3 regions of the Paenibacillus sp. FSL E2-0178 genome follow, and region 2 is predicted to be linked to each of the others. Evidence: riboswitches for the same ligand, from Rfam matches in the RefSeq annotation. Region 2 holds a riboswitch; each other region holds the start of a gene.

Region 1 (10,368 bases), 3.2 Mb from region 2:
TGTTTGAATTGTCAGAGTTCTGAATGGTGACCATGCCCCGGTTGGTGTTGTAGGCGGACAGCAGGGCAGGACCGTCCTTCTGATCAAGTGCGGCGTTCCAGAGAATAACCGATTTGGACCAGTTACGTGTAATATTGATGAATTCAGTGATCATGTTGTCGAAGCCCTGGCTTGTGCCGTTCTGCGGATCATTCCAGGTGCCGAACCCGCCCTCTGTGAACCAGATGTCTTTATCGGGATGGGCATTATGCATGGAGGTCATCTGCGAGCCGTCACCGCTGTCGTAGTGATGGAAGGCGCTGCCGGCGATATAGCTTGCTTTGCCGGAGTTTTTCAGATTCTGAACGACCGTATTCGGGAAGCTCCAGTTCAGATAATTATGGTCAAAAGCAATGATCTTGGTATTAATCCCGGCATTCTGCAAGGTTGGGCCCAGGTAGTCTCCGATGAAGCCGGTCTCATCCTGCTCGTTCATGCCCATCGAGGGGTAAGCCCCGGTTTCATACATGGGCTCGTTCTGTACGGTGACGGCATAAATCGGAATCCCCTGGGCCTGATAGGCTTGAATGTATTTTTTGAAATAGTCGGCGTAGGTCTGATAGTACTCAGCTTTGAGCTTGCCGCCGTTCAGGGTGCCGGAGTACTTCATCCAGGCCGGGGCACTCCACGGTGAAGCAAATACCTTGATACCGGGATTCTTGGCAATCGCCGCTTTGACCATTGGAACGATATAAGGCAGATCACGGCTGATCGTGAACTGACCGAGTGAGGTGTCCCCGGCCGTGTCATCATACGTATAGGCCGACCAGGTGAAGTCCGAGCTGCCCATCGGCTGCCGCAGCACACTCAAGCCAATACCGGTGTTGCCAAACAGCTTCTCCATCACCTCAGCCCGCTTGGCGGCATTCAGCTTATAGTTCAGCAGCCAGGCGGAGGAGTCGGTCAGGGAAACGCCGAATCCGTCCATTTGCTGATAGGTGGTGCCTTCGTTAACGGTAATTGTATAATCGCTGCTTCCGGTGGCGGAGCTGAAGCTCTTGTCTCCGATGCGGGTCAAGCGGGCGCCGGTGCTAAGTCCGACAGCCGGCTCCGTATTCGGATCTGAGGTGGATATCCATACTTCTGCCGTCTCCCCTGCAGCCGAAACCGGTTGCGGCGCAATGCCTCCGATGCCCGCAAGCAGCGCGGCGATCAGCGCTGCTAGTCCAATTCTTTTGATCATACCTTAAACTCCTCTCGATTATGCAGAAATGTAATCGCTTACTTTTATTGCAGGATTATCTTAATTCAATACTCCATAAAAATCAATAATTTCCTCAAAAAGTTATTTATCCGGATGACAGTTGTCACCTTGAACGAATGACAGTCCATACTGATGTTCACTTTCGGCCTCCTGTACTATAGAAATATAGCCGGAGGGCATATGGATACGGAGGGATACAGAATGGATCATGTGATCGAAATGAAGAATGTCAGCAGAAGCTTTCATGATAAAAAAGCGGTAGACGGCGTCAGCTTCACGATTAAACGGGGTTCCATTACAGCAGTGCTCGGGCCTAACGGAGCAGGCAAAACAACTACCTTATCCATGCTTCTGGGGCTGCTTGAGCCCACAGAAGGAAGTGTACAGGTGTTCGGGCTTCCGCCCAAAGATGCCAGGGATGCGGAGGACACCGCAGACCGGATTCTGCTGTTCAGCCGCGGGGCCCTTGTGGCAGACGGCAGCCCGGAGGAGATTAAGGCCAGAATCGTGAGTAAGTCAGTGTCCTTCCTGCCGCTTGGCGATCCGGCGGTGCGGCTGGCTGAGGAGAAGGGCTGGATGTAGGAATAACAGCTGATCCCGAAATCTGCCGGGAAATTGAATCTGTTGTACTTTGTACAGCAGAAATCTGCAAAGTGGTATGTATGGACGATTATTCAGAAATCGGTTGTACGAAATACAGCAGAATGGGATTTATCTCAGAATATTGGGAATTCTGTTGCACCAAATGCAATCACTGGGACAATTGAGCTTCTTAAGCTCACGCTGAATAGGCAATATGTTGTACGTAATGCAACTTTGGTACCCCTATAATAGGGTGTTTGGGAGAATTGTTGTACGAAATACAGCAATTCTCCCGCTAAGCCGCTTGGAGAGGGAGAATTGCTGCTTTTTGTACAACAATCTTGGATTAGAGGCGGGGATAAGGAGGGGAATGTTGTATTTAGTGCAGGATTTCTCCGGAATTCCAGAAAATGTGATTCCCCACCGCAAACGGCAGGTCATCGGGAAATGTGAATAGCTAGGTTCAGCATACATGGGCCGAATAGCGCCGACTCACCTCAAAGGCTCTTGGCCTGCTCCTCGCGCATCCACAGCGAGAGCTGGCGCTTGAGCTGCAGGAACTCCGGCGCATCGGTGATTTCATCGCGGCGCGGACGCGGGAACGGTACATCGACGGTGTGCAGGACGGAGCCGGGCCGTCCGGAGAAGACATAGATGCGGCTGGAGAGCAGCAGCGCTTCTTCGATGTTGTGGGTGATGAACAGCACGGAGCGGCGGTTCCCCTCCCACAGCTCCAGCAGCCAGCGCTGCATCTGCTCGCGCGTCAGCGCATCGAGCGCGCTGAACGGCTCGTCGAGCAGCATCAGCTCCTGCGGAGCGAGCATGGCCCGCAGGAAGGCGGCCCGCTGCTGCATGCCGCCGGACAGCATATGCGGATAAGCGCGCTCGAATCCGCCCAGGCCGACCTTGGCCAGCCAGTGGCGTGCCGCTTCGCGCGCCTCCGCTTGCGGTGCGCCCTGCAGCTCGGCGCCGAGCAGGACGTTGTCCAGGGTGCTCCGCCACGGGAACAGCGCGGGCTGCTGCGGCATGTAGCTGATCTTGCCGCGCTGCCCGGTAACCGGGACGCCGTCCATGCTGACGGTTCCGGCATCCGGCAGCGTCAGGCCGCCGATAATGTGGAACAGGGTGCTTTTGCCGCAGCCGGAAGGACCGACAATCGAGACGAATTCCTGCGGCTCTACCGTCAGCGACACCTGATCCAGCACAGGCGTCTCCCGGCGGCGGTGCGTGAACGATTTGGAGACGCTGCTGACTTCAAGCGCAGGCGGTGTGCTTCTGGCCTCGTCAAGGCTGCTGCCGGGGACGTCCTTCTTGAGCTGTACGGTATTCGTGAGTGGAGACACTTCGGTCAGCTCCTTCTATATAGAATTTTTGTACTTAAGGCTTTATCTCAAACGTGCTCAGTATAGCGTGTATTGTTACCCTGTGCGTGTTAAGCTTCCTTGCGCGGTTTCCAGCGCACGAGCCATTTCTCCAGCAGGGCAATCAGTGCAAACAGCACCAGACTCAGCAGCACAATAATGACAATGGCCACGAACATCCGGTCCGTGCGGTAAGAGGCCTTCTGCAGCAGCATATAATAGCCGATCCCTTTGTCCGCGCCAATCCACTCGGCAACCACTGCGCCCATGACGGCATAGGTCGCGGAGATTTTGAGCCCTGAGAACAGGGAGGGCAGGGAGCCGGGTAGCTCCAGCTTGGTGAAGATCTGCCAGTTGCTTGCACCGGCCATTTTCATATAGTTCAACATTACCCTGTCGCTTTGCGCCAGCCCGCCCATGGCCGCTACGGCAACCGGGAAGAAGCAGACGAGGGTGATCAGGACGATTTTGGGCAGCAGGCCGAAGCCGAACCAGATAATCAGCAGCGGTCCAAGGGCAATGGAGGGCACATTCTGGCTGAGGATCAGCAGCGGGTAGAGCGCTCGCTTAAGCCAGGGCAGCAGATGGAGCAGCAGAGCCACAATGAGGCCGATGCCGGTGCCGACCGGGAAGCCGATCAGGGTCAGCCGCAGCGTTGCGGCCGTATGCGCCCAGATCCCGGAGGCGTTGCCGCGTGATTCACGCGCGATATCGGACGGGCTGGGCAGCTGCCAGGCCGGGATATGGAACACCGATACCGCAATTTGCCATGCGCCCAGAAAAAAGATGACCGCCACAAGGGGCGGCCAGATTTGTCTCCAGGTGCTTCTCACGGCCGGTATTTCTCCGTCAGCTTGTCCATGCTAATGCCGCTGGGATTATGGGCGATCTTGATCTGGGAGATCACGCTCGGGCTGCCGGAGGCAATCAGTGCCTCATGCATCTGACGTACAACTTCCAGCAGCTCCGTGAGCTCGCCTTCCATGGTGGTATCAAGCGGATTCACCTGATGCTTGACCCCCGACTTCTGAATTACCTCAATCGCAGTGTCCACGTAAGGGATCGAATCCTCATTGTTTGGAGTCTTGGGAATTACCTGAATGCTAAGCAGTGTATTAGCCATTTATTATTCATTCCTCTCATGTGAGTTAGTGTCATTACTATTCCACTCGGTGTTTACTGGCCTTCCGGCAAAAATTCATTCGTAAACGTACTTGCGGCATCCAGCGGCTTATCGAGCAGCTTCAGGCCGTACATCCAGTCGGCATAATTCTGCCAGATTTCTAGCTTCTGCTCACCCCAGCGGGCGGCATCGTCCTTGTATTTCGGGCTGAGCCATTTCTGGCTGGCCAGCACCAGCTCGGGATCAAGATCAGGCACAGCGTCGGAGAGGACAGTGGCCGCTTCTTCCGGGTTGTCGATCGCGTATTGGTAACCTTTCGACGTAGCTTTGAGGAAAGCCTTCACCACTTCCGGATGCTCGGCGATTTCCTTCTCACTGGTTGTGAGCACCGGTGTGTAGTAATCCAGCTGCGGCGCGTAATCCTTCAGGTACAGCATATCCAGCGGCTCGCCGCGCAGCTCGGCTTCAATCCCGGTCCAGGCGTAGAAGATCCAGGCGAAGTCGATATCGCGTTTCACCGCAGTGAAGAAGTCAGCTTCGCCGATATTCACCAATTTCACTTTGGAGACATCTCCGCCATCGGGGTCCATGATGGCTTTCATGGCTGCTTCTTCCGCAGGAGAGCCCCAGCCTCCGTAGGTTTTGCCTTCGAAGTCTTTCGGCGTCTTAATGTTGCGGTCCTTTGGAGCGGCAAAGCCGGAGGTATTATGCTGAATGATAGCGGCGATGGATACGAGCGGCACATCCTGCAGGCGGGCCAGGGTGAGCGCCTCCTGTGCACTGATGCCAAACTGGGCTTCACCGGAAGTGACCATCGTATCCGAACCGGCGGAACCCGGCTGCACGATCTCTACGTCAAGACCTTCCTCTGCGTAATACCCCAGCTCTTTGGCGGTATACAGGCCGGTGTGATTCGTGTTCGGCGTCCAATCCAGCGCAATCTTAACCGGGGTCAGCTCTTTAGGCGCGTTGGTGGTGCCGGCTGCAGTTGCTTCAGGTGCAGCGGTGCTGTTCCCGGCGGCAGGTGTGCTGCCTCCGGCATTGCCGCCCGGGTTGCCGTTCCCGTTGCCGCATCCGGCCATCACGAGCACAAGCATAGAGCTGAGCAGCAGCGGTAATACTTTTTTGACTCCCATTTCTCTTCTCTCTCCTTCCAGCAATCCCTAGTCTTCCAAAATTCAGAGTAACCCATACCAAAAAGCGCCCCGGAGACCGGGACGCCAGTTACTTGCGCAAGGTGAGTTCAACTTCAGGCCCATGAAGGGGCTCGGGGTTGAATGAAGATTCCTACGCTGGCATTATCCAGATCAGGTATAAGGGTCAGTATCTTGTGGGATACAATCTCAGCCGGCCAATTCCAGCACCCCTGGTTCTATGAAGTTCACGGGTATTGCTATGTTCTTACGGTGTATTATAGACGGCAGTTCCGCTGTTGTCCAGTGGCCCCTCAATCCTTATCATAGAACCGCTTCTTACGGCGGCTGCGTATTCCGTTCCACGCCTCCCTCAGCGTCAGGCCCAGGCTGACTGCGATCCCGGAGAAGGTGAGGAACAGCGCCAGGTACTCAAACGCAGAGTACTCCAGCATTTTGCTCCAATCGATCGGTGCCTTCAAGTCCTCAATGACCTGATTCATTCCGTAAATCCCGCTTATTACCGTAAATACAGTCAGGACCATCAGCAGCGTATCCCGGCGTTTGGCCTGGAATTTATCCTGATACTGGAACAGGTCATTCAAGGTCATCTTCACTTCATCGAACAGGGCGTCATTGCCGTAAACCTTGCGCAGCTGGAAGAAGATCTCCCGTCCCTGCGACTGCGAAATCAGCTCCAGAAAGTAGAATTTGGCCGAGAACTTATTAATCAGGAAGATCAGATTCTCGATCTCGTCATAATCGTGGTTGATGCGCAGCCGGGAATGCAGATTGGCCAGCTTCAGCAGCACGATTTTATGAAAAATACTCAGCAGCAGCCCGTAATAATACTCCCCGTACATCTGATTAATCAGCTGGGTGGCGATGTCAGTTTCCGCCCGACTCAGGCAGCAGAAGGTCTGCTCATTGGTCATATAATAGGTGTCCGGCCCCCAGCGGCTGTAGCAATGCTCAGAGGTATACTGTTCGATATATTCGGGATCGCTGGCACTGGTATAGGGTTTACCCTCCATATTCAGCCCATCCAGCTGGGAGGCACGGTAGCGCAGCTCGACACTGATCTCATCTATTTCTTCCACGCGGTTGAAGCCATAGAAAGCCTGCACCAGCATCCGTTCATCCACGAAAAAAGGCAAGGTCTCAAAATACGCGCCATCGATCTCCGCAGGGTCGAGAAACGGCTCCAGCCCGGCAACCAGATTCTTGAATACGAAATCCTCTACCTGTCCAAAAGACTTCTTATGACAATGGATAAAGGACTGCTTATCCTGGTAGGATACGTCCTCCAGTGTACGGAAGCGGTCGGCGAATTCCAGCGCAGTGCTGAAGGAGAGATGCTCTTCTTCAATAGCCACTCTTATGGTCAGGAAACCAAGCTCAAACGGGCAGAGGAACACATCCGTGGACAGCACGCGGAAATTCACGGATTGAAACGGCATTTCAAGCTGGCACAGCAGATTGTTCACCCGGGAAAAGCGGCGGAAGGAATCAGCATCCTTCTCACGCGGAAAGAGGACATGAGCGGCGAACGGCAGGTAGCTGCGCTCCATTTTCTCATGGGACACGCAGTAGCCCTCCCCGTAATAAGCATGCTCAAGATCCTTGTTATCGAGAAAAAAACGCGTAAATCCTTCCTGCTGCAGACGCTGGGCCAGCTCTTTGTCCTGTCCGGCCTTGATGGAGAAGGGGAAAATGAATTGCAGCAATGCAGTATGCAGCAGCGGTTCGGGTCTCTCGGAGTGAAGCTCAGCCATATAGGGGTTCCGTCCTTATTCACAGGATATTGAACTTGCTTATTATATTACCCGATTTTCCAGGCGGCCACGCTAAGCAGGAATAATACGGCGGCAAAAGCGGCCAGAAGCCCCGATGTCTGGGCCACCTGCATATGGTTCATGGACCAGCCGGTCAGCAGCGGCAGCACCGCGCCGCCGATTCCGCCCGAGGCGATCATGATGCTTGGCGTGGATTCTTCCGCACCGGGCAGCAGCTTGCTTGCGAAGACCAGGGCGATGGAGAAGATGCCGGACATGAACAGCCCGAGCAGCAGAATGACAGCGAATGCGGCAATCCGGTGCTCTGCGAACGGGAAAATAACCAGCAGCAGCAAAGCGGCGAAGCAGCTGATGAGCACATAGATGCGGTAGGAAATCCGCTCGGCAACCACACCGGCGAATAGTCTGCCCGCCGACATAGCCAGCCAGAAGAAGGTAACCGTCAGCGCTGCCGCAGCTTCGCTCATGCCAAGCTTGGCGATGAAGATCGCCGGCATGAAATTGACCAGACTCATCTCGGTACCTACATAGAGAAAGAAGAAGACGATGAACAGGCCAAGCAGTACCCACTGTTTACCTTTGTAGGGCAGGCGTCCGGATTTGCCGGCGGCGGGTACTGTTGCACTTGCTGCTGCGTCTGCGGAGGCCGCGGCAGCGGCAGGGCGTGACGGCCGCTCATCCAGCACACGCTGGAGCGGACCGAAGCTGCTCTTCGCCCAGAAGAGCAGCGAAACCAGAGAAAAGGCGGCAACGATCAGGAAAGCCAGCCTCCAGCTGCCGGCGGCAATCAGCGGACTTGCGGCCAGCGGCATGAGCAGCGCGCCTACACCGAATAGCACCTCCAGCCGGCTCATGGCAATTGCCGTTCCTTCGGTAATCGCGGCGATAATAATCGTGCCGATGACAGCTTCGATCATGCCGAAGCCGAAGCCTGCAGCTATCGCGATCACGTACATCCAGCCCCAGGGCGGGAGGAAGGCGTAGGCCGTTTCGGCGCAGACCAGCAGCCCGGTGGCGATCAGGATGCCCCCGCGTTTGCCGAAGCGGCGGTTCAGCAGCGGCGAGACCAGCACACCGGCGAGGAAGCCGCCGAACTGGCTGAAGATCAGCTCGCCTCCGGCACTGTAGCTGCGGTCATAATGCTGGAGCAGCACAGGCAGAATAGAGCCCAGCACCACATGGGCAAGGCCGATGACGAAATAGGAGAGACAGCCGATCCAGATTAATTTTTTCAAGGGGAGAGACTCCTTCTGGGTGAATTTATGAACATAGTCCGGGATTCATTATGAACCGAACGGGTACACTATAATAAGCACAGTTTTTATAATAAATCCAAACTGCGGATGTGAATATATAAACTTATATTCACATGAATTCGAAAGGAGCTTTCTCGTCAATGGATAACAAAGAGCTGGAGAAAACGATCATACAGGTGCTGGATGACAACAAGTTCGGGTCCTTCGGCACGATAGAAGCCGGCAACAAACCTAAGGTGCGTTATATGGCGGTATTTCATGACGGATTGAACATTTATCTGGCTACGAACCGCAAGACCCATAAGGTAGAGGAGCTTAAGGATAATCCGAATGCTTGTCTGCTGCTGGGTTACGAGCAGGGCGGCGGCAAGGATGTGCTGGAGATTGAGGCTACCGTAGCTGTCACCAAAGATGAGGGTTTGCGTTCGAAAGTATGGAACACTTCCTTGGAGCAATGGTTCAAGGGACCGGATGATCCCGATTATGTAATCCTGGAGCTCTCCCCGACACGGATTGAATATATGGGCAAAAATAAGGAACACGGAGTATGGCAGGGGACTGCTGCGGTATCCAAGTAAGCAAACGGCGGTACTGAAGGGACCCAGTCCTTTATAATAATAGAGGTAATGTTTATGATCAGGCCTTTCCCGAGCCTTAGGGTTCGGGAAGGGCCTTGCCGCGTTGTGCCGCATGTCCGTAAATAATAGATGGAACATGGGAAATCATGCTATACTTGCCTCAGTATTTTGACATCCTGAGGCGGAGGCGATTGCCATGAATTGTGTTGACTGCGCTGACATAGACCCGATTGAAGATGAAGGGGAGCTGAAGCTGCGCCCCTATTCTGTTCCGCTTGCCGCTGCGGTAAGGAATGCAGGATATGAAGTATTCGGGACAAGCAGGACCTGTATCATTCCCTACCGTTGTAAAGAAGAGTTGCTGGAGCTGTTAGGACGGCTGGAGGTATTCGAGCAGCAGCAGCAGATCTCCTTGTCCTTATGCATTAAGGGCAGAGGAGCCCGCATTACTCTGGAGCGCTGGCTGACTCTGGATCAGCTGAAGGTCCGCTTTTCCAGCGAGAATCTGGTTTCGATTATTATGAGCCATGATTTCTGCAGCCACATGCAGCCGATTGTGAATTTCTCCGAAGAGATTATTGGCTTTGAACTGCTGCTGCGGCCGCTGCCGCAAGGGAATCATTTTCAGCCGTATGAGCTGTTTGAGATTGCCCGGCGTACAGGATTCCATTCCTTTCTTGACCGCGCGGCCAGGATTTCAGCCATTGAGACAAGTACAAGAATGCTGCCGAAGGGCATCAAGCGGTTCATTAACTTTCTGCCCTCCTCTATTTATAATCCCAAGTATTGTCTCACGCATACGTTCGAGACGATTCAGCGGCTGGATCAGAATCCGGAGGATTATGTATTTGAAGTGGTGGAAACGGAAAAAATAAACGATATGCCGCATCTCCGCGCCATTTTTGCCGAATACCGCCAGCAGGGTATGCTGGTTGCGCTGGATGATGTCGGTGCGGGGTATTCGACTGTAGAAGTGATGTCCAGCCTGCAGCCCGATTATGTCAAAATCGACCGTGATTTGATCAGCTTCTGCGATCAGAATAAGGACAAGCAGAACGTTCTGCGGGATATTATCTCCCGGGCCGGGGATTTCGGTGCAAAGGTGCTCGCCGAGGGAATCGAGCGCCGGGAGGAGTTTCTCTTCTGCCGTGACCTCGGCATGGATCTGGGGCAGGGGTATCTCTTCGGGAAGCCGGAAGAGAAGCCGCCGGCACATTTCGGATTCAGTGCCTGAATCAGCAAGATCCATTCTCCCCGGAGCGCAGTCTTGAAGGCTGCCTGCTTCCGGGGATTTAT
Region 2 (10,368 bases):
TTTATTCTCCTTAGCGGTGAAAATCCGGGCACAAAGGCGAACGCTCCGCTTTTCCACAATCAGTCCGTCCTCTCCGCTGTTTAAGTGGATGGCAATCTAAATGATCAAAAACGCAAAACAGCGACTCCCCAGTAACGGAGAATCGCTGCTCTAAATCTTACCGGGTTCTTATTTATAACGGTATCAAATCAACCAGACTGCTTAAACTATTACAACCACCCGCGCTGATTGGCAGCTGCACCTTAACCGTGCATGATTTCAGGCACCGCTTTCTCCTTGGAGCCTCCGCTTTCTGATTTGCGGCCCCGGCGCAGCAGCAGCCCAAGGACGGCGCCGCCTAAAGCTACAAAAATCATAATGTGGAAGGTATCCGCAAAGCCCTGGGCCAATACAGTCTGCTTGGCCAGCTGCAGGGCCTCCTTCGAGGCTCCGTCCACCGTCTGCCCGGCAGCGGCTGCCGCCCCCTGCATTTCAAGACCACGCGCGGAGGTTCTGGCCGTCAGAATCGTAACCAGTGTCGACACTGCAAGTGAGTTGATGACCTGCTGCATCGAGTTGGTGAGGGAGGTTACCCGGTTGACCAGATCGCCTGGCGCCTTGTTCAGCAGATGCGTATTCATCGGCATCATCATCATCCCCATCCCTGCACCGCACATAATCAGCGGAAGAATGAGATCACGGCTCTGGGTGGTCAGATCCACATGGGAATACTGGAACAATGCGCCAGAGACCAGACTGAGTCCGCAGACCACCAGCCAGCGCACTCCGATCCGGTCGAACAGAATGCCGGCAATCGGCATCATCAGCCCGGAAGCAATGGCCTGCGGCAGCAGGGTCAGTCCGGTATCAAATGCGCCGAAGCCGCGGGCCTGCTGCAGAAACTGCGGCAGCAGAAATAAAGCACCGTATAAGCCGAACTGGGCGATCCACTGCACGATAATTCCGGTGGTGAAATCCACAGATTTCAGAATCCGCAGCTCCAGCAAAGGGGTCTTGGAACGCAGCTCGGCAATGACAAAGGCAATCAGTGCAACAGCTCCCAGAGATAACCCGATTAGCGTTTTGTCCGAGGTCCAGCTCTGCGCCCCCTGGCTTACACCGTAAGTGAGTGAAGCAAAAGCCAGCGGTCCGAGCACCATTCCGAATTTATCCATGCCGGGAACGGTGTTCTTCGCCGCATTCGGCAGCTTACGCAGCCCGATCAGCACACAGATAATACCGATGGGGATATTAATCAGGAAGATCCAGCGCCAGGAGTGGTATTCCACCAGCCAGCCGGACAATACAGGACCAATCGCCGGTGCGAACAGCACGGGAATTCCCATAATCCCCATAACAACGCCCACTTTACTCTTCGGAGCCAGTCTGTATACATACGCCATCCCGACCGGGAGCACACAACCCCCTCCAAGACCCTGCAATACCCGGAAAACGACCAGCCATTCTGCACTGCTTGGCGTTGCACACAGAATCGAGCCAACCGTAAACACAATAACGGCTGTCAAAAAGACATTCTTAGCCCCGAACCGGTCAGACAGCCAGCCCGACAGCGGAATCACCGAAGCCTGCGCAAGCATATATCCGGTTACAACCCACTGCAGTGTGTGCAGATCTGTTTTGAAATCCACGACCAGCCTGGATAAAGCCACATTCATTGCTGTACTGTCCAGGACAACCATAAATACGCCGGCAATAATCGCCAGCAGCGGAACTAAAATGCTAGATAACCGAAAATCCGCATCCTGCTTCAAGGTCTGATTCATACTCCTTCTCCTCCTGAACTGTCCGCTTCAACCACGTTGACCTGCGGGCAGGTTTGTCTATATAATTAGTGAACGGACAATTGTCCGTTATCGCATTTCATAGTCTACGGACAATTGTCCGATGTGTCAAGCGGAATACGCCAATTCCCCACACTTGATTCGTTTACCGGTAGAATAGAGACTTCTTAGTACGCACTGTAGGCATAAATGTTGTATATTTTGCAGCTTTGATTCATGGATAGCCGGGTATCCGGATGGATTGTTGTAGGAAATGCAAGAATATGAAAGGGGACATCATGAAAAAAACAGAGACAGAAGTTGAACCTGTAACATCAGCTCCGGGGAACATAGAGAACACAGAGAACAAAGATAACACAGTGAACACAGACATCGCTGCAAAAGAACCCGCCGATCCCTATATGCAGCGGATACTCGAGGCGGCCCGCCAGCTGTTCACCGAGAGCGGCCTCGAAGCTGTCAGTATGTACGGCATCGCCAAACGGGCCGGCATAGGGCAGGGATCGCTCTACCGCCGCTTCACTGATAAGGGCGAAATCTGTTCCGCCCTGCTGCTGGACAGCACCGAGCAGTTTCTGTCGGGAATGGAACAGCAGCTCGCTGCCAGCGCCGGTGAAACGGCTGCCCTCACGCATCTCCAGAGCAGCATTGAGCAGGTCGTTGGTTTCATTGAGCAATATGCGGAGCTCTTGAATATGATCAAATCCGAATTCACCGGCAAGAAGCAGCTTACCCAGTTCGAACATCCTTTTTTCCAGCGGCTCGGGGTGATTATGGGTGAACTTCTGCACCGCGCATCCGCGAATGGAGAGATTATCGGGATCGATCCCCGCTTCGCTGCCACAGCGCTGATCTCTGTACTTAGTCCCGATCTTTACCTGTATGAACAGAAACGGAACGGCTCCTCCAAAGAGGAAATCTCGCGGGGAATTGTTGCATTGTTCATCACCGGCCTCTCCAAGCGCTGAGCACAGGCTCTTTACAAGCGGGGAAATTATGGTATATTAAGTAGCAATTACGAATTCAATAGCACCTGTTATTTCACTAGGGGAGTCGGCCGACTGAGACGGAGCTTAAGCTCCGGACCCTTGGAACCTGATCTGGATCATACCAGCGGAGGGAAGTGGAGCAGAATGTATCAGCGGTTCCGCGTCTTTGCAAACTGACTGTACCTTCAGGCCCATTCATTTCCTCCGGAAATGGATGGGTCTTTCTTGTTTTCGTAGCGTAATCACTTTTCCTAAGGAGGCTTGCTTCCCCATCCTATGATCAACATCGCTAACCTGTCCTATTCTTTCGGCGCAGCTTCAAGGGCTCCGGTCTTCTCCGGGATCTCCATGAAGGTCCGCCGCGGGGAGTTCATCTCCGTTGTGGGTGCCAGCGGCTGCGGCAAAAGCACGCTGTTCAAGATTATCGCCGGCCTGCTGGAACCCGGCAGCGGCGAGGTTGCCCTGCACGGGCAACCGCCTAATAGCGCCTCGGAGCGGCTCGGCCAGGTCGGCTATATGCCGCAGCAGGATCTCCTGCTGCCCTGGAGAACCGTACTGGACAATTGCCTGCTGCCCTGGGAACTGAAGCGGAACGGCTCCAAAGAGGAAGCCGTTATTCAGATCCGCAGCATGCTGCAGCAGTTCGGTCTTGGTGAGACCGGGGCTGCGTATCCGCATGAGCTGTCGGGCGGTATGCGCCAGCGGGTTGCAGTACTCCGCACCATTGCCGCCGGGAATGATCTGCTCCTGCTGGACGAGCCGTTCGGGGCACTGGACGCCATAACCAAGCGGGAGCTTCACCGCTGGCTGCTGGAATTATGGTCGGGACTGGACAAGACTGTGCTGTTCATTACCCATGACCTTGAAGAAGCGCTTCTGCTTAGTGACCGTATCTATCTGATGACCGGCGGTGCCGGGGGCGGTATGCAGGAGTTCATCACCGGTCTTCCCCGCCCCAGACATCATAGTCTGAATTACGAACCGCAGTTTGTTGCCCTGCGGCAGGATTTGGAGCTGAAGCTGTATGACAACCGTCTTCTATAGAAGATTGCTGCGGGAATACAGCCCGTCTATTCTGCTCGTGCTGCTGATCTTTGCGGTCTGGGAAACGGTGTCCCGGCTGGGGCTGATTCCTCCGTTCATCCTGCCGGCTCCCACGGCCATCTGGAGCGCTCTGATGGAGGAGCGGGGTTTGCTCTTCGGTGTGCACCTGCCCGCAACACTGCTTGAGGTACTTACAGGCTTCGCTCTGTCCGTCTTCTGCGGAAGTCTGCTGGGAACAGGCATGCATCTGTTCAGGCCGCTGGCCAAAGCGCTGTATCCGCTGCTGATTATCAGCCAGACGATTCCGCTGGTTGCCCTCTCTCCCCTGTTTATCATGTGGTTCGGCTATACCTTGTGGAGTAAGGTTGCCGTAGTGTTCCTGACCGCCTTCTTCCCGGTGGTTGTCGGCACCTACGACGGGCTGGGCAAGAATACGGAGCAGTACCGTGAGCTGCTGCTTACCTTAGGCGCAAACCGCTGGCAGATTCTCCGCAAGGCTGCTGTTCCGCTGGCCCTGCCGTCCTTTTTCTCCGGACTGAAGCTGTCGGTGGTGTACTGCGTCATTGGAGCTACCATCGGCGAATGGCTTGGAGGCAGCCGGGGGCTCGGTTATTTCAGCCGGAGAATGGCCGGCAATCTGCAGAGTGCCGAGATGTTTGCCGCTGTTGTGCTGCTGTCCGCCCTTGGGATCACTTTGTTTCTGTGTATTGCTACGCTCGAGAAGTTATTTCTGAAGAAAAGAGGACGTTATTCATGACTCCAATCCGCTATAACCGTTATCCCTACACCCGTAGTGCTCAACCTTATAAGTTGCTGCCTTATGTATTGCTCCTGTCTGTTCTCTTGGTTCTGCCAGGCTGCGCCGGCAATAACGGGTCGGCTGGCAATAACGTGCCGGCTGGCTCCGGCTCATCATCGGCATCATCCGCTCCGGCGGCAGCCGCAGACGGTACAGCCCATAAGCTGACGATCATGCTCGACTGGTATCCGAACGCCGTTCATTCCTTTTTGTATGCGGCACAGAGTGAGGGGTATTTTGCCGAAGAGGGGCTCGATGTTGAGATACAGATGCCTGCCGACAGCAACGACGCGCTGAAGCTGGTAGCTGCCGGACAAGTCGATCTGGCCCTCAGCTACCAGCCGCAGGTGCTGATGGCCCGGGGAGAGCAGATTCCGGTCAAATCCGTCGCCGCTCTGGTACGGCATCCCCTGAACCATCTCATGGTTTCCGCAGACAGCGGAATAACCCGCCCCGGGGAGCTCTCAGGCAAGCAAGCCGGTTACTCCTCCATTCCGCTGTATGAAGCCATGCTGCACACTATGATCCAAACCGATGGCGGTGATCCCGCCGCCCTGAAGCTGATTGACGTCGGCTTTGAGCTTATCCCTGCCCTCTCCACCGGGCGTGTGGATGGAATTATGGGCGGCTTCATCAACCATGAGCAGCTGATATTAGAACAGGAAGGCCATCCTGTGCGTTCTTTCAATCCGGTAGACTACGGGGTTCCTGATTATTATGAGCTGGTGCTGGTCGCAAGTGAGCAGGGTCTGCAGGATTCCTCGGAATATTTCCAGAAATTCATGAATGCTGCGCGCAAGGGTCAGCAATTCGTCACTAAGCAGCCGGAGCAGGCGCTGAAGCTTCTGCTGGAGCATCAGGATGCCACCGCACCGCTTGATGAAGCCATCGAGAAGCGCAGCCTGGAGATTCTGCTGCCGCTGATGGACGCCGGGTCACAGCCCTTCGGTTATCAGGATACCGCTTCCTGGGAGAATGTCCGCAAATGGCTGAGCGAGGGCGGTCTGCTGGCAGAGCAAGTTGACAGTGCGGATGCTTTTATTAATTTATAGAACATGCTTTCGAAGTTAGTTTTGCGAAGTGATCTCAAGGATGCGTATGCCATCAAAACTTTCAGGAGGAATAATTCATGTCTTTTCTATCCAAGGTACGGCTGGCAAATCCGCTCGTACATAACATTACTAATATTGTTGTGGCTAATTTCACCGCTAACGGACTGCTGGCGCTGGGGGCTTCCCCGTTCATGGCCGACGCACTGGAAGAGGTGGCGGATGTTGCCGCGATGTCAGGGGCGGTCGTGCTGAACATCGGTACACTGAATGAAGCCGCCATCGCTTCAATGGTGAAGGCTGGACAAGCCGCAAACCGGCATGGTGTCCCGCTCGTGCTTGATCCCGTTGGAGCAGGCGCTACACCGTACCGCACTGACGTTACCGCGAAGCTGCTGGGTGAGCTGCAGCTGACCGCTCTGCGCGGTAATGTGGCCGAAGTAGCCAATGTCGCCGGAGAGCGCTGGGCCAGCAAAGGCGTCGATGCCGGAGCAGGTGAAGGCGATGTGATCGCCTTGGCGAACAAGGCTGCGCGGAAGCTGAACTGCGTGGTGATCATCACCGGCAAGGAAGATATCATTAGTGACGGCACGCGCACCTACATCGCCAGCAACGGCCATTCCATCCTGACCCAAGTCACGGGAACCGGCTGTCTGCTCAGTGCCGTAGTTGGCGCATTTCTTGCAGTAAGCGGAGGGAATGTGCTTGAGGCAGCAGCCGAAGCACTCTCGTTCTACGGCGTGGCGGCCGAGATTGCCGCTGAAGCCGCTGAAAGACAAGGACCCGGCAGCTTCCAGATGGAGTTCCTGAATCAATTGTCCCTGGTGACACCAGATATCTACAGCAGCCGGTCACGCCTGCAGCTGCTTGAACAATAACCGCACCTTAAAGGAGAATAACCGATGACCCGTATACGTAAAGCGTTAACGATTGCCGGCTCTGACAGCGGCGGCGGTGCCGGTATCCAGGCTGATCTGAAGACCTTCCAGGAACTTGGAGTCTACGGAATGTCCGCGCTCACTGCGGTTACGGCACAGAATACCTTAGGCGTTCAAGGTGTATATCCGCTGGAGCCGGAAGCCGTTGCTGCGCAGCTGGATTCTATTGGAAGTGACTTGACACCTGATGCCATTAAGACCGGCATGCTGTTCAGCAGTGAGATTATCGGTGTTGTCGCGGATAAGGTGACAGCGTACGGCTGGCAGCAGCGGCTTGTGATCGACCCGGTAATGATTGCCAAGGGCGGGTCCGCTCTGCTGCTGCAGGAAGCCGTGCAGGCATTGATTACCGGACTGCTGCCTCTGGCTCTTGTGGTTACCCCCAATCTTCCCGAAGCAGAGATGCTCACGGGGATGAAGATTAATGGAATGGCAGACAGAGAACAGGCTGCAAGACTCCTGCATCAGATGGGGCCGCAGTACATTGTTCTTAAGGGCGGACATGATCCGGAAGGCGATCAGCTGGTGGACCTGCTCTATGACGGCCGGGAATTCCAATATCTGACCAGTCCGCGGATCGAGACCAGGCATACGCATGGGACCGGCTGTACTTTCTCGGCGGCGGTGGCGGCAGGACTTGCGCTCGGCCACTCTATAAATGAAGCGGTGCATACAGCCAAAGCCTTCATTCAGGCAGCCATCGAGGACAGTCTGAATATCGGGGCAGGACATGGGCCGACCAATCATTTTGCTTACGGGAACCGCATCAGATCAGGGGGGCAGCAGCTATGAAACGGATTGACAGTCAGCATATACGCAAGCTCCTTAAGGTATATTTCATTATGGGCAGCGTGAACTGCCGCCTCTCTCCAGCCGAGACTTTATCTGCCGCAGCAGACGGGGGAATCACCTTATTCCAGTTCCGTGAAAAGGGTCCCGGTGCTCTGACCGGCGCTGCTCTGCTAGAGCTTGGACAGCAGCTCCGGGCAATCTGCCGGGACAAGCGGATTCCGTTCATCGTCAATGACGACTTGGAGCTGGCGGTTGCACTTGATGCAGACGGGGTCCATGTGGGCCAGGATGATCTGCCGGCCCGGACGATCCGCCAGCGGCTCGGTGAGCACAAGATCATCGGCGTTTCCGCCCATAATCCCGCGGAAGCGCAGCAGGCGATTGCGGACGGAGCCGATTATCTCGGGGTCGGTCCGGTCTACCCCACCTCCTCCAAAGACGATGCCGAAGCCGTTCAAGGGACGGCTGTCATTGATACGCTCCGCCGCAGCGGACTTAATATTCCCCTGGTAGGGATCGGCGGTATAACCCTGGATAACGCCCTGCCGGTGATCCGGGCCGGTGCAGACGGAATCTCCGTAATCTCGGCCATAGCCGGAGCGGAGGATATCCGGGAGACCGCAAGGGCGTTCGGGCGGATTATACAAAGCGGAATGCTTCCGGAATGAGCTTAAATAAATGAGTGTATTTCAATTCCAAAAACACCCGCAGCTGCCTTCACACAGGCGCTGCGGGTGTTTCTTATGCATTCCGGCATAACCTGTTTACCGCTATTTCAGCGTAACATTTACTTTTGGAATATTCAGGCGTATAATCAGTTTACATTGTTAACTGTTAACAAAAGAAACTATTATCAGGTCAGAGGAGGTTGCCCCATGACAGATCCGGCGCAAACGATAGAGGTGTATCATTCCTTGCTCGCCGTTGCCCGCCAGCTCCGTAAGCTGGCCCATCAGAGCGCTGCGGATCTCGGATTAACCGTGCATCAGATCGGTATACTGAATTCTCTGCTCAAGCATCCCGGTCAATCGCAGAAGGAAATAACGGAGCGTCTGGTATTTGCCAAGAGCCGCGTAAGCCTGCATATTGATGCATTGGCAGAGAAGGAACTGGTGACCCGGACCGCCTCCGAGGCAGACCGCAGGGAAACGAGGCTGAATCTCACCCCGGCAGGTGAAGCGCTGTGCAGGCAATACAATGAAGACGCCTATTCATACCAAATGCTGGGGGCGGCGCTGGATCATTTTTCCGGAGAAGAAGTCCAGTCGCTCATTCAAATGCACTCACAGCTGCTCGAACAGCTGACCCGGGATCAGGATAACTTAAATACACACAAAGCTGGTGATGAATAATGGGCAGAGGTTTCGGTCCAATGGGATTCGGCGGACCCGGACATGGCAAATTAAAGTTCGATGATGATGAGGCGAAGCCGGATATATCCAAGACGCTGCTGCTCCGCATCGTGAAATATTTCCTGCCTTACTGGAAGCAGACCCTGCTGGTGATGATTGTGCTGTGCATTACTGCAGTGCTCGGGCTGCTTCCACCGATTCTGATTCAGCATATTATCGACCGTGCGCTCCCGGATAAAAACCTGAGGCTGCTGGTTCTGCTCGTCCTCGCCTCGCTCGGTACAACTGTAGTGTCCGGTCTGCTGGGCGTGCTGCAGAATTACCTGAACTCTTTTATCTCGCAAAATATTGTCCACGATATGAAAAATCAGATGTACCGCCATCTGCAGGGCATGCCGCTGCAGTTCTTCTCAGGGGTTAAGCAAGGGGAAGTCATTACCCGGATGACCAGTGATATTGCCGGGATACAGGGCGTGTTCAACAGCACCATCGTCAATTTTGCCAGCAATCTGTTCATTCTGACTACGACAGCGGCAACTCTGTTTATTATGAACTGGAAGCTGGCGCTGCTGGGCATACTGGTCGTCCCCCTGTTCATTATGCCAACCCGCAAAATGGGCAATGTGCGCTGGAAGCTGGCCAAGGAAACCCAGGAGAAGATCTCCGAGCAAAACCAGATCATCCAGGAAACGCTCAGTCTCAGCGGATATATGCTCATGAAGCTGTTCACCAAGGAAGACACCGAGCTGGCGGGCTTCAGAACCGTTAATGCCCAGGCGACACGCCTGCAGATCCGGGAATCGATGGCCGGCCGCTGGTTTATGCTGGTTCTCACCACCTTCACCAGTATCGGGCCCATGCTGATATATCTGTACGGGGGGTATTTATTTATTCAGGGAGAGCTGACGGTTGGTGCGATTATCACCTTTGTGGCGCTGCTGGGCAGATTATACGGGCCTGTGATGCAAATGACCAATCTGTATGTGGATGTGAACCGGTCGGTGGCGCTGTTTAAACGGATTTTTGACTATTTCGATATGGACCCGCTGATTGTGGATTCGCCGCTGGCCCTGCCAAGCAGTGCTGACGGTCAGAATATCGTCTTTGAAAATGTAAATTTCGCCTATCAGCCGGGCAAAACGGCCCTGCAGGGGATTTCCTTCACGGCTGCCGCCGGATCACTGACTGCGCTGGTCGGCCCCAGCGGAGCGGGTAAAACAACCATTACCACCCTCATCCCCAGACTCTATGAACTGGATTCAGGTGTGATCAGCATCGGCGGCAAGGATATCCGTGAATTCACGCTGCACTCCTTACGCTCTCAGATCGGGCTGGTTACCCAGGATACGTATCTGTTCAACGGGACCATCCAAGAGAATCTGCTCTATGCAAGCGCCAGTGCCACTGAAGCTGAGATGATTGCCGCCTGTGAAGCCGCTTATATTCATGATTTCATTATGAAGCTGCCTGAAGGCTACAGCACGGTAGTCGGTAACCGGGGAATCAAGCTGTCCGGCGGAGAGAAGCAGCGGATCTCGATCGCCCGCGTGCTGCTCAAGAATCCGCCTATTATCATCATGGATGAAGCCACCTCGTCACTGGATACAGTGTCGGAGTTCTATAT
Region 3 (10,368 bases), 1.1 Mb from region 2:
AGCGGGACGGCGAAGCTGTCTTCCCCGGCAAAGGAAGGTACCTTGAGCGCCATCGGCGGCTTCAACCGCTTTGCCCAGTATGGACTGGTTATCCAGCTGTTGACCGGAGGCTATATGATGACCAAGGGTGACTATTCTGTCGCCTGGATGATCGTTGTTGTTGTGCTGCTCCTGGCGATGTTTGCGCTTGGCGGCATCATGAGCAGACCCCTGCGCCTGGCTGCGGCCGGAATGCGGGAGAACCGTGATGTCTCTGCCGAAACCGCGAAGATCCGGACCATGAGCCTGCTGCTGATGGTCGTACTGGTTATCATGATCTTTTTCATGGTGTACCGGCGCCTTATTTAAACCTGGCTCTGATTTATAGGGAGGAACGCGAGTATCAAAGGCTCTGGCAGCTTAGGCTGCCAGGGCTTTTTGTTGTGTAAGACACTGAAGCAGATCCGTCTGAAGGACGATATGTTCTCATCTCAGGAACTCCGCTGAACCCCCCTCCGAGAAGGTGATCGAGCCAAATGTATGCGGAAAATCGAATACAATGCGCTTCTCCGGGAAGCACCTTAGTAACCAGCGAAGATAAAGCCCCAATTTGCCGGTTTATTTTACGTGAGAAATATATTTATGGAATCTATTCCCACCGGTCATTCGTTCGGCTAAACTGATAATGGTTAACTAGAAAAATTTAGAAATACATAGATCCCGGGGAGCGTGTATGGAATGAATTTCAGAAGTATTGTAACCGTCGGTCTGAGTCTTTGTCTGGTGCTTGGATCGTCCGGCAACAGCTATGCAGCCGCAGACGGAACTGCCGGCACAGATTATGAAGGGCACTGGGCACAGAAACAGATTAACAGATGGCTTGAACAAGGATGGCTGACAGGATTTGCAGACGGGTCAGTGAAGCCGGATCAGGAGATCAGCAGAGCAGAATTCGTAACGCTTATCAATCGTTGCTTCGAGATTACAGACGGGAGAAAAGCCGCGGTCTTCAGCGACCTGCCGAAGACAAGCTGGGCATACGGCGAGTTCTCCAAAGCGATAGGAGCCGGTTACATTGAAGGCTATGAAGGTGCGGTTCGTCCTAATGCGCCTGTTACGCGCCAGGAAGCGGCAATGATTATATTCAGGCTGATGAAGTTTGAGACCCCTGCTCAGGAGGCTTTGTCCCAGTTCAGTGACAGTGATCAAATTGCAAGCTGGAGCAGATCCGAAGTTACGGCAGCGGTAAATGCCGGAGCAATGAAAGGTTATCCTGACGGAAGATTCGCTCCAGCCAAGGCTTTGACCAGGGCTGAGGCCGTTTCACTGCTCGACAATTTCACGATTCCGGTTGGTGGCGGCATGCCGGATGCAACGGTGACTACTCCAGCCGTATTGGGAGCTTCTGATCCGACTGCTATAAGGGATTATAAGAATGTCACGATATCCACCTACGGCGTTACTCTACAGAACCTGTTGATCCACGGCGACCTGCTGCTGGATGAAGCGATTGGCGGAGGGGAGGTTACTCTGACCAATGTGGAGGTCAAAGGTAAGGTCATTGTCCACGGGGCTGACTCGGTGCATCTCAAAGACTCGGCCCTGAAACAGATAATTGTGCAGAAAAAGAATGGAACCGCCCGTCTTGTAGCCGAAGGCTCAACTCTTGTGACATCGGTCTCTGCACAGTCCGGTGTTGAGCTGGAGGAGGGCGGCGGAGCCGGAGCGGGCTTTACCGAGATTAACCTGCCGGCAGGTCTTCCAGCGGGGATTGCGGTGACGCTTAGCGGCATTTTTGGAGCGGGGAACATTGAAGCCAAAGGGTCAGTCCTGCACCTGAAAAAAGGCTCGGTAAGCACACTTAATGTGGCTGCAGCAGCGGCCGGACTCAAGGTGGAGCTGGATCAAGGCACAACGGTTACGCGGGCTATTCTGAATGCGGCAACGAACGTTACGGGGGCGGGACGGGTTCTGGCTGCTACTGTGAACGAGGGGGCGAAGGGGTCTTCCTTTGCCAATAAACCGGCAAGTCTGGACGGCAGCCAGAAGGATTCCATCACCATCTCCGCAGCGTTACCGGCGGTGGCATCAAGTGGCGGCAGTAACGGCAGTAATGGTGATAGTGGCAGTACTGGCGGCAATACAACAACTCCGGCAGCACTTCCGCTTATAAGCGGGATTACGGTAACCCAGGGACCCGAAAATATGTACACCAATTCAGCCGCTGTACTGTTGAATTTTGAAGGGCTGTCCCCTGATATTCGGGCGGCTGCAGATCATCCGGGTTATTATTTTACAGCGGCCGCAGAAGCTGTCCCTAATCCGGTCAATGTGTATACCCGTCATCTGCCGGATATGTCGGTAAGATTCTCGTTCCCGGTCAGTCCCGAGCATCTTAAAGATTATATGACGATTATTCTGTATGATCGTAGTAATAAAGCTATCGGATACAACGTGGTTAAACTGGACCTGAGCGCGAAGTATGCAGTGCTTAACGAGCAGGCGATACGCTTCACCAGCGGAGTGGGGATTACGAGAGACGTGAGGGATGGACTTATACGTGACCGGATCGCCGTGGACGGTGAGTGGATTGCGCAACATCCTGAAGCGAAATTTTATTCATATATAGCTAATACTCAGCTTCCGTACATTACAAATGCCGCAAGGGATTTCAATATCAAGCATGTCTCTTCACAGATTCTGTATCTGGAACAAGTTACAAATGATGTATATGGCATATCCATTGAGAGCTTTGCTGACTATGCAGCGCCATTCTACACCGTACCTGATTTCCAGGAACAGTATATGATAGTGTTCTATGACGATAAGATGAATGTGGCTGGATATTACCAGGGGGCAAGTGTGCTGACCGATCAGCAGGCTGCGGATACTGTAGCTTACAAGATCAATCAACTGCCCGCAGCTGCGGCCTTAACCTTGGCGGACAAGGAAGCTGTGAACTGGACTTACGGTAGATACACGGGCTTGACGGATGCGCAGAAAGTGCTGCTGGAGGTAACGGCGGCGAACAAAATTATTGCATTGAAGGCAGCGGCGGATCAGCTATAGACAGAATTACAGAGAACCATACTGGGCATATTAAAATGAAAAAAAGGCCGTTTTCCTCGTGGAAAGCGGCCTTTAATCAAACTATATAACCTCTATTTCGATACGATCCTGCCCTCCATCATCACAAATCTGACTTTCCGGAGATTGTCTATATCCGTAAGCTGGTTGCCCTCAATTACAAACAGATCCGCCTTCTTGCCCGGTTCAATCGTTCCAATCTCAGGTGCCAGATTGCAGATCTTCGCACCGGTTGAAGTGGCGGCTGTGATAATCTGCATCGGGGTGAGCCAGAAACCGTTCATTACTTACCGCAACAACCCTTCCAGCTCAAAAATGCCGTGCTCCTGAAAGTCAGCGATAATCTGCGGCGGCAGCAGGGCATTCATTTCGCTCACGGTGCACCAGCGGTAATCGGTATGCTCTTCCGAGAGCTGGATTTCGCCACGGGCTGCGCGGCATAAATAGGTGATAATCACTACCTGTCTAGCAGGGTCAGTGAGCAGGGTCACCGCATAAAGGATACGTTCTGTCGTAACCGCCAGTCCGGTTTCCTCAAGAATTTCTCTTTCCAGTGCAGCCTCCAGGCTTTCACCGAATTCGATTTTGCCTCCGGCACATTCCCAGCTTCCGGCACCTGCAGAATCGACGGCAGCCCGCTTGACGATGAGGATTCTGCCCTGATACAGGATGACACCTTTGACGGCAACGATGATGCTTTTTGATTTTTTGGACATGAGAATAACTCTCCTTCTACAGGCTCTATAATGGAGCGGGAACGCGTTGGACTGAAGATTTTTTGTTTGGCCGGCTTCCCTATGTGGTAAGTAAAATAACGTAAAGCGATTTTTGCTAGGCAAGTATGATGCATAAACACCAGACTTTTAGCCAACCTAACATGATTAGTAAAACAGTATAACGGTACAGCGAAAGGAGAATGGATTATGCCAGACACCAGCAAACAACCCGTCAAAACCCTGCCTCCGCAGGTACAGGACCAGCAGCCCGGAATTGAAAGCGAGATGAACCCGCTTCCGGAGTTTGAAACCTCGGCTTACAAGGCAGCAGGCAAGCTGCTGGGCAAGGCCGCGCTTATTACCGGAGGGGACAGCGGAATCGGGCGTGCGGTTGCCGTTCATTTTGCCAAAGAAGGCGCAGATGTGGTGATATCCTATCTGAATGAGCATGAAGATGCGGAAGAAACCAAACGCCAGGTGGAGCAGGAGGGTCGAAAGTGTATTCTGATCTCCGGTGATATCGGGGTCGAGGCCTTCTGTCAGGATCTGATTAATAAAACCATTGAGGGACTCGGCAAGCTGGACATCCTGATCAACAATGCGGCAGAGCAGCATCCGCAGGATAAGATTGAGGACATTACCGCCGAGCAGCTGGAGCGGACGTTCCGGACGAATATATTCTCCATGTTCTATCTGACCAAGGCAGCGATGCCCCATCTCAAAAAAGGCTCCACGATCATCAACACTACGTCTATCACGGCGTACCGCGGCAGCCCGCAGCTGCTGGACTATTCGTCCACCAAAGGAGCAATTCTCAGCTTCACCCGCTCCCTGTCGATGAATCTCGCAGACCAAGGCATCCGCGTGAATGCGGTAGCACCGGGCCCGATCTGGACGCCGCTGATTCCGTCTACGTTTGACGCGAAGAAGGTCAGTGAATTCGGCGGCACCCAGCCGATGAAGCGTCCGGGACAGCCCGAGGAGCTGGCACCGGCTTATGTATATCTGGCCTCCGATGATTCCTCTTATGTGAGCGGACAGGTCATGCATGTGAACGGCGGCGAGATCGTTAACGGCTGACCATTGGCACTGCTTTGTAAGCCGGATAAGTTTATACTGGTTTAAAGAATCAAACGTTCAACAGATGAAAAGTCAGCCGGAAGGCTGGCTTTTTTGCCGCTTCATCCGCTTGGAGCAAATGATTGAATCTATTAAAGAATAGCTCTTACAGGAATAATATGCTAATATACAAACTGCAAGAACAATAGAATATGAACGGTCACTAGGGGTGCCGCAAGGCTGAGACGAACATATCTGTTCGGACCCTTTGAACCTGATCTGGTTTATACCAGCGTAGGGAAGTGGAGAATGAATAATGCAGCAGGGGTAACGGTTTACCCGGTATTCCTGCTTATATTCCGGACTGCTTCCTGATACAGGGGGCGGTCTTTTTGTATTTTCCGGAATGCCGTATAGAGGGGAAGGTGAAGGTGCTGAAAAAAATCCATTTGATCTCGGACGGGAGGCTGAATCCGGAGCAGTTTGCGGGGCTGGCTGCTGCAGTACATACCATGGTGGATTATATCCATCTCCGGGAAAAAGCCCTGTCCGCACGGGAGCTTCTGGCTGCCGCAGAGCGGTTGCTGCAAGCGGGGGTTCCGCCCTCAAAGCTGGTTATTAATGACCGGATTGATGTGGCTCTGGCAGCAGGGGCAGCCGGCGTCCAATTGGCCTGGCACAGCCTGCCGCCTGCCAAGGCGCGCGGCATTGCCCCGGGCCTGCGGCTGGGCAGGTCGGTGCATTCCCCGGAGGAAGCGGCACGCGCCGGACAGCAGGGAGCGGACTTTTGTCTGTATGGACATGTATTCCCCACGGCCTGCAAGCCCGGACAGCGGGAACGGGGCCTGGCGCAGCTGGAATTGGCCGTCCGCTCCAGCAGTATACCGCTGATTGCTATCGGAAACATCACACCGGGCAATACCGGAATCGTTCTGTCGAAGGGGGCTGCCGGAATAGCCGTAATGTCCGGGATATGCGGAGCGACGGATCCTGCTGGCGCCGCTCAGGCTTACAGATCATCCGTTCAGGCCGCAGCATATGCTGAAGTCCTGAATGAAGCTCCCTTACCGGGCAAAGGAGGTGAACTGGAATGAATTTGACCGTTAACGGACGCAGAGGAAGGTATGAAGAGAGCTGCCGGACGCTGGCTGATCTTCTGGCCCGGCCTGAGTGGACCGGGAAGCTGGTTATTGTGGAGCTGAATGGTGAGCTTGCCGGCAGAGAGGTTTATGAAGATACATTGCTGAATGAAGGTGACCGAGTTGAGCTGGTTCATTTTGTCGGCGGAGGCTAGGTAACTGGTAACTGTGTGTGCGGTAGACGCAAGAATGCCAATACGCAATTAAGATAAAGGCAACGACTTATCACAGGAGGCGATATGATGCAGGATCCTTTGATTATTGGAGGAGTTACTTTAACGAGCAGACTGTTCATCGGGACCGGAAAATACAGCCGCAACACTCTTATTCCCGAAGTGATCGCCCGCTCGGGTTCACAGGTCATTACGGTTGCCCTGCGCCGGGTAGATCCGGAGAGCAAGGACAATATTATTAGCCATATTCCTTCCCACATGACGCTGCTGCCCAATACCTCCGGTGCGCGCACCGCAGAGGAAGCGGTACGCATTGCCCGGCTGGCAAGGTCAGCGGGGCTGGGAGACTGGGTGAAGATTGAGGTTATCAATGATCAGAAATATCTGCTGCCGGATAATACCGAGACGATCCGAGCCACGGAAATCTTAGCTGCGGAGGGTTTCATTGTTCTGCCCTACATGAGTCCTGATCTGTCAGCCGCACTCCGGCTGAAGGCGGCCGGAGCTGCAGCCGTCATGCCGCTGGGAGCGCCGATCGGCTCTAACCGCGGGCTGCAGACCAAGGAGCTGATCCGGATTCTGATATCAGAAACGGGTCTGCCCATCATCGTGGATGCCGGTATTGGCAGACCCTCCGAGGCTGCTGAGGCGATGGAAATGGGCGCAGCCGCTGTGCTGCTGAATACGGCAATTGCCACCGCCCGGGACCCGCAGCTGATGGCGGAGGCCTTCCGCGAAGCGGTGTCGGCGGGGCGGAAGGCCTATCTGGCCGGGCTGGGGCCGGTGGAAGAGACAGCCGCAGCTTCTTCGCCGCTGACCGGATTTCTGGCCTGACTGATGCTGTTTATGAAGAGGGAGGAAGGACATGAGCTTTTATGATAGGCTGACCCGGCTGGACAAGCTTCCCTACGAGGGGGTATGGAAGCAGTATACTGCGCTTGATGTGAAGCGGGCGCTTCGTCTGGAGCAGCTGGACGAGGACGGGCTGATGGCTTTGCTGTCACCGGCAGCGGAGCCTTACCTCGAAGAGATGGCGCAGAAGGCCCATAGATTGACACGTACGCAATTCGGTCATGTGATGCAGCTGTTTACACCGATGTATCTGGCTGATTTCTGCGTCAACCATTGTACCTACTGCAGCTTTAGCTCTATCTATGATTTTCCGCGCAAAAAACTGACACTGGAGGAGGTCCGGCGGGAAGCGGAGACGATCGCAGCCACAGGGCTGCGCCACATTCTGATTCTGACCGGAGAATCCCGGAATGAAAGTCCGGTCAGTTATCTGAAAGACTGCGTGGAGGTGCTCCGCGGCTATTTCTCTTCAGTCAGCATTGAAGTGAATCCGCTCACTACCGAAGAATACGCTGATCTCAGACAGGCAGGAGTAGACGGTCTGACGCTGTATCAGGAGGTCTATCATCAGGAGACTTACCGCCAGCTGCATGTGAAGGGTCCCAAGCGGGTGTACCGCAACCGTCTGGATGCGCCCGAGCGCGGCTGCCTGGCCGGATTCCGCTCGGTAAATATCGGAGCCCTGCTGGGAATGTACGAATGGCGTCAGGAGGCCCTCGCGACTGCACTGCACGCCAGGTACTTACAGGACAAGTATCCGGAGTGCGAAATCGGTTTGTCCATTCCCCGTTTTCGGCCGTACCTGGGGGAATTTAATCCTGCGAGTGATGTAACCGACCGTGCGCTGGTGCAGATTATCCTGGCCTACCGCCTGTTTCTGCCGCGTTCCGGTATTTCACTGTCCACGCGGGAGCCGGCAGCCCTGCGCGATCATCTGGTCCATCTCGGCATCACCAGGATGTCTGCAGGGGTATCCACTGAAGTAGGCGGACATTCTCTGGAAGGCGGCACCCCGCAGTTTGAAATCTCAGACAACCGCAGCGTGCAGGAGATTAAGGAGATGCTCGAGGAAAAAGGGCTGCAGCCGGTGTTCAAGGACTGGGACAGCCTGGATGAGCCGTTAGCCATGCCTTAACTTGATACAAATAACCCGCCGTGAGGCGGGTTATTTGTATTGCAGGGACAAACGGACGGTGCGATGCTGCATTCTTCAAGAGGCCGCACGGTTTCCGGCTAGTCGGCTGGCTTCTCCGGACTCATGCTTGAAGACAGCTCGTCCAGCGACAGCTCGAAGCCCGGAGCCATATGGGTAAGGAAATACTCCATCTCCGGCAGGGCGAGCCCGTGCAGCTTCGCGGCCGTCTGCTCCCGGGCGGCCGCGAATTCGCGGTTGCCTGCGGCGGTTTCCCAGACGCATTTCAGATAGGCGTCGAGCACATCCGCTGCCTTGACGTAGCGGAGCAGTCCGGCATCCTCGGAGCCGGGCGGGCTGTCCTGCGGCTGCAGGAGCGGCGCATAGACTGCGCTCAGCTCCGGCGGGATCATCGCCGCGAGGCGCTCAGCGGCGACCCGCTCCATCTCGCGGAAGCTGGACAGCAGAAGCGGGTTGTTATGCTTCACCGGCGTGGCGATGTCGCCGGTGAATACCTCGGTGGCGTCGTGGAACAACGCCATTGTGGATGCGCGGTCGGCGTTCAGCGACCGGCCGAAGTGGACATTGCCGATGGTGCACAGCATGTGCGCCAGCAGGGCCACCTGGAACGAATGCTGCGCCACGTTCTCAGGGGCGGTGCTGCGCATGAGGCTCCAGCGCTGGATATATTGCAGCCGGTAGAGATAGGCAGAGAAATGGTAGTTCAATTTTTAAGTAACCCCTTTCATGAGCGGCTTAATATGATATGATAATAACTAATTGTAACAGAGTTAGGGCAGCTTGAAACAGATGGAGAGGAGACTGAATGAAGATGCAGCATTTTGAAGACAGCATTTATAATCTGATCGTAGAAACCTCCACGAATTTGCCGGGTGATGTCCGCCGGGCGGTTGCTAAAGGGCGTGCGCTGGAAGACAAGGCGACCCGCTCCGGACTGGCGCTGACCACGATTGCCCAGAATATCGGCATGGCCGAGCTCCAGGTATCGCCGATCTGCCAGGATACAGGGATGCCGACTTTTATAATTCATACGCCGGTAGGCGTGAATCAGATAGAGATGAAGAAGGATATTCATAGCGCGATAATCCGGGCGACGAAGAACGGCAAGCTGCGGCCCAATTCCGTAGATTCCCTTACAGGCGAGAACAGCGGGGACAATCTGGGTGCAGGCACGCCGGTGATTCATTTCGAGCAGTGGGAAGAGGAAGGCATTGATGTAAGGCTCATTCTGAAGGGCGGCGGCTGCGAGAATAAGAATATTCAGTACAGTCTCCCGGCAGAGCTGGAGGGTCTGGGCAAAGCCGGACGTGATCTTGACGGCATCCGCAAATGTATTCTTCATTCGGTCTATCAGGCGCAGGGTCAGGGGTGCAGTGCAGGCTTCATTGGCGTAGGCATCGGCGGTGACCGTACAACGGGCTATGAGCTGGCCAAGAAGCAGCTGTTCCGCAAGGTCGAGGATGTGAATCCCACCCAAGATCTGGGCAAGCTGGAAGATTACATTATGGAGAATGCCAACAAGCTCGGCATCGGCACGATGGGCTTCGGCGGTGAAGTTACGCTGCTGGGCTGCAAAATCGGGGTGATGAACCGGCTGCCGGCGAGCTTTTTTGTCTCGGTAGCTTATAACTGCTGGGCCTTCCGCCGTCAGGGAATACTGGTAAATCCGGCAACCGGGGACATTAAGGAATGGCTCTATGAGAGTGGCACAGGCATTTCTGTAGAAGGGGAAGAAGCCTTAGTGCAAGTAACTGAACCGGTAGCGGTCTCTGCTGCTGACGGCATTTCGCAGGGCATGATTCCAGAGGATGCAACGATTCCTGCGGCTCCGGCCATCTTGTCAGGAACTGGGGAAGCTGCTTCTGATACTGCTATCCCGGGTAACGGCCAGGTAATCGAACCTGCTGCCGCAGGCTCCGCCATATCGGGTGGTTCGCGCGAAATCCGCCTGACCACGCCGATCAGCGAGGAGGATATCCGCAGCCTGCGCGTTGGTGATGTAGTTATTCTCTCCGGCGAGATGCACACCGGCCGCGATGCCCTGCACAAATATCTGATGGATCACGACGCTCCCGTGGACTTGAACGGTGCGGTCATCTATCACTGTGGTCCGGTCATGCTGAAGGATGATGAGGGCTGGCATGTGAAGGCTGCCGGTCCAACCACCAGCATCCGCGAGGAGCCTTATCAAGGCGATATCATTAAGAAAT

Evidence for each region. Region 2 has a riboswitch for thiamine pyrophosphate ahead of MHI42_RS04725 (ABC transporter ATP-binding protein). Riboswitches for the same ligand answer to the same signal wherever they lie in the genome.
Region 1: another riboswitch for thiamine pyrophosphate. It lies ahead of MHI42_RS18305 (ABC transporter substrate-binding protein); the one in region 2 lies ahead of MHI42_RS04725 (ABC transporter ATP-binding protein).
Region 3: another riboswitch for thiamine pyrophosphate. It lies ahead of MHI42_RS09630 (thiamine phosphate synthase); the one in region 2 lies ahead of MHI42_RS04725 (ABC transporter ATP-binding protein).

The regions. Positions count from the first base shown of each region.
Region 1 covers NZ_CP151953.1:4,215,542-4,225,909, reverse strand. The annotation lists gene MHI42_RS18330 (glycoside hydrolase family 30 beta sandwich domain-containing protein) at 1-1,222, opposite strand, end outside; gene MHI42_RS18325 (ATP-binding cassette domain-containing protein) at 1,445-1,825, shown strand; gene MHI42_RS18320 (ABC transporter ATP-binding protein) at 2,323-3,168, opposite strand; gene MHI42_RS18315 (ABC transporter permease) at 3,258-4,019, opposite strand; gene MHI42_RS18310 (MTH1187 family thiamine-binding protein) at 4,016-4,309, opposite strand; gene MHI42_RS18305 (ABC transporter substrate-binding protein) at 4,363-5,445, opposite strand; TPP riboswitch at 5,577-5,687, opposite strand; gene MHI42_RS18300 (hypothetical protein) at 5,757-7,217, opposite strand; gene MHI42_RS18295 (MFS transporter) at 7,265-8,473, opposite strand; gene MHI42_RS18290 (pyridoxamine 5'-phosphate oxidase family protein) at 8,635-9,072, shown strand; gene MHI42_RS18285 (EAL domain-containing protein) at 9,269-10,306, shown strand.
Region 2 covers NZ_CP151953.1:1,057,582-1,067,949, forward strand. The annotation lists gene MHI42_RS04715 (DHA2 family efflux MFS transporter permease subunit) at 243-1,763, opposite strand; gene MHI42_RS04720 (TetR/AcrR family transcriptional regulator) at 2,060-2,749, shown strand; TPP riboswitch at 2,818-2,920, shown strand; gene MHI42_RS04725 (ABC transporter ATP-binding protein) at 3,047-3,814, shown strand; gene MHI42_RS04730 (ABC transporter permease) at 3,795-4,571, shown strand; gene MHI42_RS04735 (ABC transporter substrate-binding protein) at 4,568-5,665, shown strand; gene thiM (hydroxyethylthiazole kinase) at 5,743-6,540, shown strand; gene thiD (bifunctional hydroxymethylpyrimidine kinase/phosphomethylpyrimidine kinase) at 6,565-7,392, shown strand; gene thiE (thiamine phosphate synthase) at 7,389-8,060, shown strand; gene MHI42_RS04755 (MarR family transcriptional regulator) at 8,268-8,744, shown strand; gene MHI42_RS04760 (ABC transporter ATP-binding protein) at 8,744-10,368, shown strand, end outside.
Region 3 covers NZ_CP151953.1:2,128,367-2,138,734, reverse strand. The annotation lists gene MHI42_RS09655 (hypothetical protein) at 1-348, shown strand, start outside; gene MHI42_RS09650 (S-layer homology domain-containing protein) at 718-3,048, shown strand; gene MHI42_RS09645 (amidohydrolase family protein) at 3,141-3,350, opposite strand; gene MHI42_RS09640 (NUDIX domain-containing protein) at 3,354-3,782, opposite strand; gene MHI42_RS09635 (SDR family oxidoreductase) at 3,990-4,862, shown strand; TPP riboswitch at 5,057-5,159, shown strand; gene MHI42_RS09630 (thiamine phosphate synthase) at 5,273-5,935, shown strand; gene thiS (sulfur carrier protein ThiS) at 5,932-6,135, shown strand; gene MHI42_RS09620 (thiazole synthase) at 6,223-6,987, shown strand; gene thiH (2-iminoacetate synthase ThiH) at 7,019-8,140, shown strand; gene yfbR (5'-deoxynucleotidase) at 8,239-8,865, opposite strand; gene MHI42_RS09605 (fumarate hydratase) at 8,970-10,368, shown strand, end outside.